DNA from 3 places in the Rhizobium grahamii genome. Region 1 is predicted to be linked to each of the others. Evidence: riboswitches for the same ligand, from Rfam matches in the RefSeq annotation. Region 1 holds a riboswitch; each other region holds the start of a gene.
The links. Region 1 has a riboswitch for cobalamin ahead of FZ934_RS22645 (ABC transporter substrate-binding protein). Riboswitches for the same ligand answer to the same signal wherever they lie in the genome.

Region 1 (3,275 bases):
GGCAGCACCTGCTGCGGGATGATGATGCGCGAGACAATGTCGGCGCCGACCATGAAAATAGCTCCACCGAACGCGGTCGCGGGCAGCAGTCGCCTATGCGAGGGGCCGACGAGGAAGCGGGCGGCGTGCGGAATGACGAGGCCGACGAAACCGATCGAGCCGACCATGCTGACGACGCCGGCGGTCATCGCTGCCGTGACGCCAAGGAGGGTGAACTGCACCCTGCGCACGGCAATCCCGAGGGCCGCCGCCGCGTCGCTGCCGAAAGCGAAGGCGTCGAGTGCGCGAACGTGAGCGAGGCAGAGGACGAAGCCGATGACGGTGATTGGCACCGAGAGATAGACATCTGGCCAGCGTACACCGCTCAGCGACCCAAGCAGCCAGAACAGTACGCCGCGGGCTTGTTCGGCATTGGCCGAGGTAGTTACTATGTAGGACGTCAGCGCGTTGAAGAGTTGCGAGCCCGCCACGCCGCAAAGGATAATCCGCTCGCTGGTGCCTCCCGCTCCGGTCGCCAGCACACCCACCAGCAGGAAGGCAATGACGGCGCCGACGAAGGCTCCGCCTGATAGCCCCAGCACGCCATAGCCCAGGCCAAGGATCATGACCGAAACCGCGCCGGTGGACGCCCCTGCAGAGATGCCGAGGACGTAGGGTTCGGCAAGCGGATTGCGCAAGAGCGCCTGCAGGATCACGCCGCTGAGCGCCAGCGAGGCGCCGGTGCTTGCCGCCACCAACGCGCGGCTGAGCCTGTAATCCCAGACGATGCCCTGATGGATGCGGCTCAGCTCGAAGGCGGTTCCAAAGAGCCGGTTCGACACGACCTTTGCCGTCGTATCGACTGGTATCGCGATCTCACCGATGGACGCGGCAAGGCTGACCACGAAGCCGAGCGCCAGGATGGCTGCGACGGTGAGCGCGCCATACGCCCACCATCTGCTATGCGTTGAACCGATATCGCTCACTGCGACAGGCCGAAAGACTTGATGCCGTTCGCCAGGATCTCGATGCCGTCGATGGTCCGGATCGTCGGGTTCATCGACTGCGCGTCCATCATCACGAAGCGCTTGTTCTTGACCGCGTCGAGTTCCCTGGTCACCGCATCGCTTTCAAGGAAGTCGATCTTCACCGCAGGGTCATCCGCAGCATAGCGCCGGCGGTCCATCGTGGCGATGACGATGACTGCGGGGTTGGCCTCGGAGATCGTCTCCCACCCCACTAGCGGCCATTCCTCCTCGGTCGCAACGACGTTGCGGGCGCCAAGCGTCTTCAGGATGTAGGCCGGAGCGCTGTTCTTGCCGGCGATGAAGGCATCGCCCTTGACCTCCTTGCTGGAGAACCAGAAGAGGACAGGGAGGTTCTTGCCTGGCACGAGCCCCAGAGAAGCGACCGCATCGGCCTCCCGCTTCTTCAGATCGGCAATCAGGGCATCGCCACGATCCTTGATGTCAAAAATCTCGGAAAGTTCTGATATCTCCTGATAGATCAGGTCCATCGTGAACAATTCCTTGCGCACGCCATCGCCGCCGTCCGCGTTAATCTTCGCCACGCAATCGGCCGGCGCGATGTAGGTGTTGATGCCGAGGTCGGTGAACTGTTCGCGTTTACCGACTGAACCCTGGGGCCCGACGTGCCACTCGAATTCGGCAGCGACCAAATCCGGTTCAGCGGCAACCACGGATTCGAAGCTCGGATCGTTTTCGGCCAAGCGTCTGATCTTGCTGTTGGCATCGGCATATTGCGGTAGAACCGGGCCGACCCATACGGCCGTTCCTGAAATCTTGTCGGCGAGCCCTAGCGAGAAAAGGACCTCGGTCATGCCCTGGCCGATTGATACGATCTTTGTCGGCGGCTTGGCGAAGGTCAGCGTCTGGCCGCAATTGTTGACGGTGAGGGGGTATTGGGTGGCGGCAAACACCGGCGCGGAAGTACCGACGAGCGCGAGCGCAAGGGAAAGAGTCTGCAAAAGATATCGCATAGGAAATTCTCTGATTGGAAAGAAGGAGCTAGCGGTGTCGACGCGCAAGACATTGCGGCGGCGACGAAAGAAAAAGTGCTAGCGGCGGATCGTCCAATCGAGACGGATGGCGTGTCGCAGGTGGTCGGAAAATTGGTCAATCATGTCTGCTCCTTGTCGGGCATCCCCGCCCGGCTGATTGGATCGTGATTGACGGCAGGTCTCCTGGCTCACGGATATGTGTCGGTCATCTGCCTTCCCGCGATAGTCGCAGTGGCATGGCCCTCCGGCCCGAGGATGATCGGCAAGCCGCTTACAGTTGCGGGGGCAGCCACGGTCTTGGTCCCTTTGGGGTCTTCCGCACCGTGTTCCCTATTATTCCCGTTGAAGTCATTCTCGGGGAACCGTCGTGGCCACTTATGACGCAGCGACCGCGACCGTCAAGCCTTGCTACCGCGATTTCCGGTGAGGTCGGGTGGTTGTCGTGATTGTGTCACGCTGAGGGAGCCGGTTCTGAACTGGAAAACTGTGACGCTTCGTTTGCCAGCCAATCACAAAACAGACTGGCCTTTCGGTTGCGCCGAGCACGCCTCAGGGCCACGTACTGATGGCCGCTGTCGATGAAGCCCTGTGGTGCTTTCAGCCGCCCGGCCTTGATGTCATCGACGACGTAGGGCCATGGCGCCACGCAGACACCCAATCCCGCCCTTGCAGCTTCGAGCATGAAGTAGAAGTGCTCATAGTCGACTTTGGGCCCGATCCACGGTGCCGCTCGCGACCGCGCGAGCCAATTTTCCCATGCACGGGGCCGTGTTCGCGTATGAAGGAGTGCGGCTCCCTCGAACGTTGCAACGGTCGGCGCCATGACTGGGCCCGTCTGCTCGGGAAATAACGGGATGACCTCCGCGCCTGTCGGCCATGGCGGATCGCCAACCCGGATTGCGACATCGAAACCATCCCGGCCGAAATCCACGGGACGCGATGATGCCGTCAGACGCACGTCTATCTGAGGGTACTCGGCCTGAAAGCGATATAGCCGGGGGATCAGCCAGCGCATCGTGAAGGTTCCCGGACACGACACGTCGATCGACCCAGCCTCGGTATCGGCGACTGCACGAACCGACGCGTCGATCTGGTCGAACGCGCCACTAAGGCCTGCGAGAAGCACTGCTCCGGCCTCGGTCAACCGGAGCCTGTTCTTTGGTCCCTCAAAGAGAGGAACGCCCAGCACCTCCTCGAGATGCTGAACCTGCCGGCTCACCGCGCTATGGGTGACGTTCAACTCGTCCGCGGCGAGGGTCATTCGACCGTGACGGCC
Region 2 (3,275 bases), on a different replicon from region 1:
GCCCAGGCGCGATCGAAATAGTGGTCGATACGGCTGCCGACTGCCTGCAACTGCAGACGCATCGGCTTGCCGGGGACATCGACGAAGCCCTTCAGCCGCAACACGTCATGTTCGCCTATGATGCCCTTCAGGGCATCCACGAAGGCTGCCGGATCGACAATAGCGCCGAGTTCCACCACGAAGCTGTCGAACTCGTCGTGATCGTGGGGAACACCATCCTCATGCTCGAGTTCATGATGAGACTTGCGGTTGATCACATCGTCTTCGGTTCCGACGCCGAGCCCGAGCAGCACGCTTGCCGGAACCTCGCCATTACGCGCCTCGATCATCACGGGCTTACGCGCGATACGCGATGCAACCTCATCGCGCACGCGGCCAAGGCCGGCGGTATCGAGAAGATCGGTCTTGTTGAGCACGATCAGATCGGCGCAGGTCAGCTGATCCTCGAAAAGCTCCTCGATCGGGCTCTCGTGGTCGAGCGACTCGTCTTCCACGCGGCGAGCCTCGACGGCATCGTGATCGTCAGCAAAGCGCCCGGCGGCGACAGCCGCGCTATCGACAACGGTGATGACGCCATCGACGGTGACCTGCGTACGGATATCAGGCCAGTTGAAGGCGGCAACGAGCGGCTGCGGCAGCGCGAGGCCTGAGGTTTCGATGACGATATGATCGGGGCGCTGCTCGCGCTCCAGGAGCTTGGTCATCGTCGGAATGAAATCGTCGGCAACCGTGCAGCAGATGCAGCCGTTGGTCAGCTCGATGATATCATCCTCGGTGCAATTCTCCGCGCCGCAGCCCTTCAGCACGTCGCCATCGACGCCGAGATCGCCGAACTCGTTGATAATAAGCGCGATCTTCTTGCCGTTGGTGTTGGAAAGCAGATTGCGGATCATCGTCGTCTTGCCGGCGCCGAGGAAGCCGGTGATCACGGTCGCCGGGATTTTCTGCTGGTTCATGAATTCAACCCTTCATCTTCAGCGGCAGACCTGCCGCGATAAAATACACGTCCGCGGCCTCTGCCGCGATCATTTGATGCAAGCGACCGGCGTGATCCCGGAAATCCCGCGCCATGCGGTTCTCAGGAACGATACCGAGACCGACCTCGTTGGAAACGATGACGAGACGCGCACGCGCCGTCGGCAGATACGCGGCAAGCGAAGCAAACTCGGCCTCCATGTCACGCTCCTCCATCATCAGATTGGTGACCCAAAGCGTCAGGCAATCGACAAGGATCGCCCGCCCCTCGCCATCGATCGCCCGCAGGCAGCCGACCAGATCGAGTGGTTCCTCGTGGGTATGCCAGAGATCGCCACGATCGGCCTTGTGCTTGTCGATCCGCGCGCGCATCTCCTCGTCCCAGGCGCGACCAGTCGCCACATAGTGGCGCTCAAGCTCGCTCGAAACGACGAGCTGCTCCGCAAAACGCGATTTTCCTGACCGCGCGCCACCCAAAACGAGGGTCGCGCCGGATAATATCTGGCTCATGACAGGTGATATCCGATCTGCGGAACGCTGCCGCAAGGAACCGGAATGGCTGCAGGACGCAGCCGAAAACTCTTCTGTTCAGCCATGACAACCTCCGTGCTGGCAGCGGGCACAAGCCCAGGAATGGGCTTCTCGCCCGGCACGATTGGCAGGTCTCCTGGCTCGCGGGTCTTGGCCGCGATCGGGGCGGACCGGAAACCGGTCGCCCCAGATCGTGCCAGCGGATTTTCCTCGCCTTCCCGGCTGCATTTCATGAAAAGGCGGACGATTCGTAGACGTCAGAGGCGTCCTGCCCTGGTTGATCATGATGCACTGCCAGTGACTTTTCCGTCGCCACTTCCGCGCCGCCCGCCTGCACCATTGCAGTCTGTCAGCCACCCGAAAACAACGCCGGACGGAAAACCCTGACCGCTCTACAGTCGCGGGGTCGGCTATGATGACGGTGCCCGGATTGGGTCCACCGCTTCACATTCCCTTTTCATCCGCACCGATTCAACCGGTCCGGAACCATCCGTTATGAATTCATCGTTAGGCAAGGGTCTTGGTGAAGTCAATTGCAAGCAGGCGCACACGCTGCCGCATCCGCCCTCAACACGACCATCTCTACCAAATTTATCGTCTTTTATCAGCCACTTACGTCATAAATTATTGTTGCAAATGCCGGTCTTTTGCCGCAATTGCGTTGCAAGCGGATCGCGCCGTTGACTTCCCCCTCCCATCGCTCTTGATCGGCCCCACGTCCGCCTAGTTCTCCTGATATGCTTCTGAAAATCGATTTCCGCCGTTTTGGCCTGCTCCACACCCTTTTCGACATCGGGCGCATGCGCGCTCTTTTGCGCCGCAGCGAGATGGGAATGGTCATTGCCGGCGCGATCGTCGGCGTCATTTCCGGCCTGGCGGTAACAGCCATGAGCCTCATCTCGCGCGAGATGCACAGCCTGATTTTCGGCATCAGCGACGTGGAAAGACTGAGTTCGTCGCAGATCGACAACAAGCTTTTGCTGCTGACAGCGCCGGTCTGCGGCGGTGCGCTTCTGGGCCTGCTGCTCTTCATCCTCGCGAAGACGCGCAAGAAGCCGATGGTCGACCCGATCGAAGCAAACGCACTGCATGGCGGGCGGCTATCGCTGACCGATAGCATCCTCGTCGCCGTCCAGAACCTGATCTCCAACGGCTTTGGCGCATCGGTGGGACTGGAGGCCGGCTACACCCAGCTTGCGGCCGGCCTGGCGTCGAAGCTCGGGTTCAAGCTGCAACTGCGCCGCTCGGACCTTCGCGTGCTGGTCGGATGTGGCGCGGCCGGCGCGATCGCCGCCGCATTCAACGCCCCGCTGACGGGCGCCTTCTATGCGTTCGAGCTCATCATCGGCTCCTACACGATCGTCTCCCTGACGCCGGTGGTCGTCTCCGCGCTTGTCTCGACCGTTGTGGCAAGGCTGCTCGCCGACGGTGACTTCCTGATCGACGTCGGCGACTTCGGAACCGTCATGCCCGCCGACTACGTCCCGGCCATTCTCCTCGGCGCCTTCTGCGCCGGTATCGGTATTCTGATCATGCAGGGCGTCGCCTTCGTCGAGGAACTGGCGCGCAAGAGCTCGATCGCGCCGCCGCTCCGGCCGGCACTGGGCGGCATCGTCGTCGGCATTTTCGCGCTGATTACACCGCAGGTCCTGTCGGCTGGCCATGGCGCACTGCATCTCAATCTTGGCCGCGACGTCGCCATACCCGTACTGGTGGGCCTGTTCGTTCTGAAGGCCTTTGCTTCGGCGATCTCCATCGGTTCCGGCTTC
Region 3 (3,275 bases), on a different replicon from region 1:
GATCGACGGCCTGCACGTCGGCCCAATCCTTCTCGGAGCGGCCATGCCCGCGCACATTCTGGCGCCGTCGGTTACCTCGCGCGGCGTCGTGAATATGGCGGCGCTCGCGGTCGTCGAGGCTTCCCAGCCGGCGTGAGTTGGCACAAATCGGGAAAATGCGTTAGGGTTCAGGCGGCAGCTTGTTAAGATAAACAGGCTAGGAAGGAGAGGCGGTGATGCCGCCTCTCACGTTTGTCGTTTATCCGCGGGACGATGCCTTGAAACGCCGGAACCTGTCTTTTGCGCTTCTGATTGCTCTTTCCACCCCCGCCTATGCGCAAGTCGCACCAATCTGCGGTGACTTGCGGGCGCGTCTTGCCGATTTGCCCGAGGTGATCGGCAACACGCCCGAAGTTCGCAAATACGCCAGCGCGCTCGCCGAACAGAATCTGGAACTTCGCAAGCTGCGCACGGACCTGCGCCGAAATGGCTGCAGCGCCGGCAGCATGGTTGTGGTCGGTGGGGAGAACGCCGACTATTGCGGCGAACTCGAGCAGGCCGAGGCGCGGATGGTGGACAATATCCGCTATCTGCAGGACCAGCGAGACGGTGCGCGCGCACGAAGCGACGATACGCGCACCCGCAACGAATTGCTATCCGCGCTGGAGGAGAATGGCTGCAACAACGCCGATTTTTCCGATTGGGGCCGCAACGACGATCAGCCGCCTGGGGTCGAGGACCAGGCTGGCCGAAACGACACCTTCATTCCACCCAGTTTCAACCAGATGCAGCGCCCCTACCCATCAGGCACGCAGGGCCAGTCCCACGTGAACACCGTCTGCGTCCGTACCTGTGACGGCGGTTTCTTCCCGATCACTCCAAACGCCACCTCATTCGATTTCGCGCGCGATGCCGAGACATGTTCGAAAATGTGCCCGGGGATCGAAACCGAACTCTTCTATCACGACGTCTCGAACACCGAGACGTCGAACATGATATCCGCGCGAACCGGCGCCTCCTATAGTGCCATGCCGAACGCCTTTGCCTACAAGAACCGCAAGCCCGGCGAGAAGACGTCGTGCACATGTGATCTCAACGGCTATTACGAGCGCATGCGCAAGAGCCAGTCGGCGACCGCAGAGCCTCCGCAGAAAGGATCGATCACGACGATCGAGACCAAGCCGGCTACCAGCACGCCCGCTTCCCCGGCAGCAGCACCACAGCCGCAGGTGCCGGACCGGCCCTACGATCCGCAGAGCAACAAGGTCCGGCAGGTCGGCCCGAAATTCCTGGCGGGCGATCAGGGAACCATCGACCTCAAGAACCCGGCCGTGGAGGGACCTCAGCCGCAGCAGCAATAGACGACGCGAATTCCGGATCCCTCTCGCCCCAGTGATCGGAGAACACCAGCTCCTCCAGCGGCAATCGCTGGCGCCATCCCTTTACGGCAAGTTCGGGCTCGCTATAAAACCGGTCGACGTAACCGATACACAGCCAGGCGACGATCTCGATCCGCTCCGGCACGCCCAGAATATGCTTCAGTTCGTCTTCCCGAAAAATGCTTACCCAGCCGACGCCGATCCCTTCAGCGCGAGCGGCAAGCCAGAGGTTCTGGATCGCGCAGACGGTCGAATAGGAGTCCATGCGGGCGTTATGAGTGCGCCCGAGCACGACGTCGCCGCAGCGGTCCGGGTTGCAGGTAACGCAGAGCCCAAGGGGCGCGGTTCTGATACCCTCCAGCTTGAGCGAACGATAAGTCGCCTGCTGCTCGCCGCTGAACATTTCCGCAGCTTCAAGATTTGCCCGATTGAAGGCTTCCCAGACTGCGGTTTTCACGGCGTCGTCCTTGACGACAACGAAGTTCCACGGTTGCATGAAGCCGACAGACGGCGCGTGATGGGCGGCGTCCAACAGACGGCGTATAACCTCGTCCGGCACGGCATCGGGCAGAAATTCCGACCGGACATCCCGCCTGGTCTTGATCGCCTTGTAGACGCTTTCTTGTTCATCCGGCGCAAAAGCGCCTGCTCTTGCGAGCGGCTCCAACGTGTTTGGTCGCATCGTTAATCCCCAACAATACCACCGCCCGCCGTCCACGCGGGGCAGTCAATGATTGTCGGGCCGGTCTTCTGACTTGGCGTCGTCCGTCTGCCGCGCCTTCCCGGTTGGACCAGTGGTATCATGCGGCAAACGTCAGCCTTACAGCGTTGGGCACGTTCCGGTTTTTCACCGGATTCCCGATTCTCCCGCCTTGTCGCGGGCACCTGACACCGCCTCTATGCCGGGAACGGCCGGTTGGCGCAAGCGGTCAGTCCGGTACCGGGAAGTAACGCACAAAGGCAAACTCGTCACCATCAGGTGACCAGTTCGGAACATTGATGGTGCCCTGCCCTCCAAAAAGCTCGAACAGGGTGGTGAGGTTGCCGCCGTCCATGTCCATCATCCGCAAGCGAACGTTTAGATCGCGGGATGATCGAAGACATCGGGGTCGTAGGAAAGGATCAGCACCTTGTCGTTCGTAGGCGCCGGATGCGCAAACCAGTTGCCGTAATTGTCGTGCGTGACCTGCTCTAGGCCGCTGCCGTTAGGATGAATACGCCAGATCTGCATCAGCCCGGTGCGGCTTGAATTGAAGTAGATCCATCGACCGTCGTGAGAATAGTCCGGCCCGTCGTTGCGGCCTTCGCCGTGCGTCAACCGTCGCTCCTCACCGCCGTTGACCGGAATCGTATAGATATCGAAAAGGTCGTCGCGGATGCCGCAGTAGGCAAGCTCTTTCCCGTCGGGCGACCACCCGTGCCAATAGGAAGGTTGCTTCGGTGTCACCAATTGCGGTGTCCCACCCTCGATAGGCAGGACATAGATCGTCGACTTGCCGAACTGGGTCTTGTCGGAGATGACGATCTGCGATCCGTCGGGAGAAATACCATGGTCGTTGTTGCACGTGACGGCAAAGCCTGTATCGACCTCCTCAACACGGCCGGATCCGTCGAGCAACAGCTGGTAGAGGCGCCCGTTGCCGTTCAGCAGGAGATAGCGTCCGTCGGGCGCGAAATTCGGCGCCTCGACAAGTTCTTCCGTCTGCCAAACGATCCGTGTTTCGCCCGTTCGTACATTGTAAATCTCAACCGAACTCCGCACTTCGTCCTCCTCGCTGCCGGGTGGTGATCATCAACTACGATAGGCGGCAGCCCTGCGCAAGGACGGCAATGCGACGCCCTCCCCCTACGCCATTGGCCTACAACGATAAAAAGCTGCGCAATCTCGGGAAACTTAATCGGTTCATCTAGCGTTCA

Region 2: it holds a riboswitch for cobalamin, as region 1 does, so the genes downstream of both, cobU (bifunctional adenosylcobinamide kinase/adenosylcobinamide-phosphate guanylyltransferase) here and FZ934_RS22645 (ABC transporter substrate-binding protein) in region 1, are expected to answer to the same signal.
Region 3: it holds a riboswitch for cobalamin, as region 1 does, so the genes downstream of both, bluB (5,6-dimethylbenzimidazole synthase) here and FZ934_RS22645 (ABC transporter substrate-binding protein) in region 1, are expected to answer to the same signal.

The regions. Positions count from the first base shown of each region.
Region 1 covers NZ_CP043499.1:811,667-814,941, reverse strand. Annotated here, with positions in the region: gene FZ934_RS22650 (FecCD family ABC transporter permease) at 1-965, opposite strand, end outside; gene FZ934_RS22645 (ABC transporter substrate-binding protein) at 962-1,978, opposite strand; cobalamin riboswitch at 2,156-2,381, opposite strand; gene FZ934_RS22640 (LysR substrate-binding domain-containing protein) at 2,451-3,275, opposite strand, start outside.
Region 2 covers NZ_CP043498.1:1,638,331-1,641,605, forward strand. Annotated here, with positions in the region: gene cobW (cobalamin biosynthesis protein CobW) at 1-956, opposite strand, end outside; gene cobU (bifunctional adenosylcobinamide kinase/adenosylcobinamide-phosphate guanylyltransferase) at 961-1,485, opposite strand; cobalamin riboswitch at 1,616-2,012, opposite strand; gene FZ934_RS08160 (chloride channel protein) at 2,244-3,275, shown strand, end outside.
Region 3 covers NZ_CP043498.1:1,359,261-1,362,535, forward strand. Annotated here, with positions in the region: gene FZ934_RS06775 (NADP-dependent malic enzyme) at 1-136, shown strand, start outside; gene FZ934_RS06780 (DUF2865 domain-containing protein) at 258-1,340, shown strand; gene bluB (5,6-dimethylbenzimidazole synthase) at 1,297-2,040, opposite strand; cobalamin riboswitch at 2,082-2,262, opposite strand; partial or broken gene FZ934_RS06790 (TolB family protein) at 2,288-3,120, opposite strand.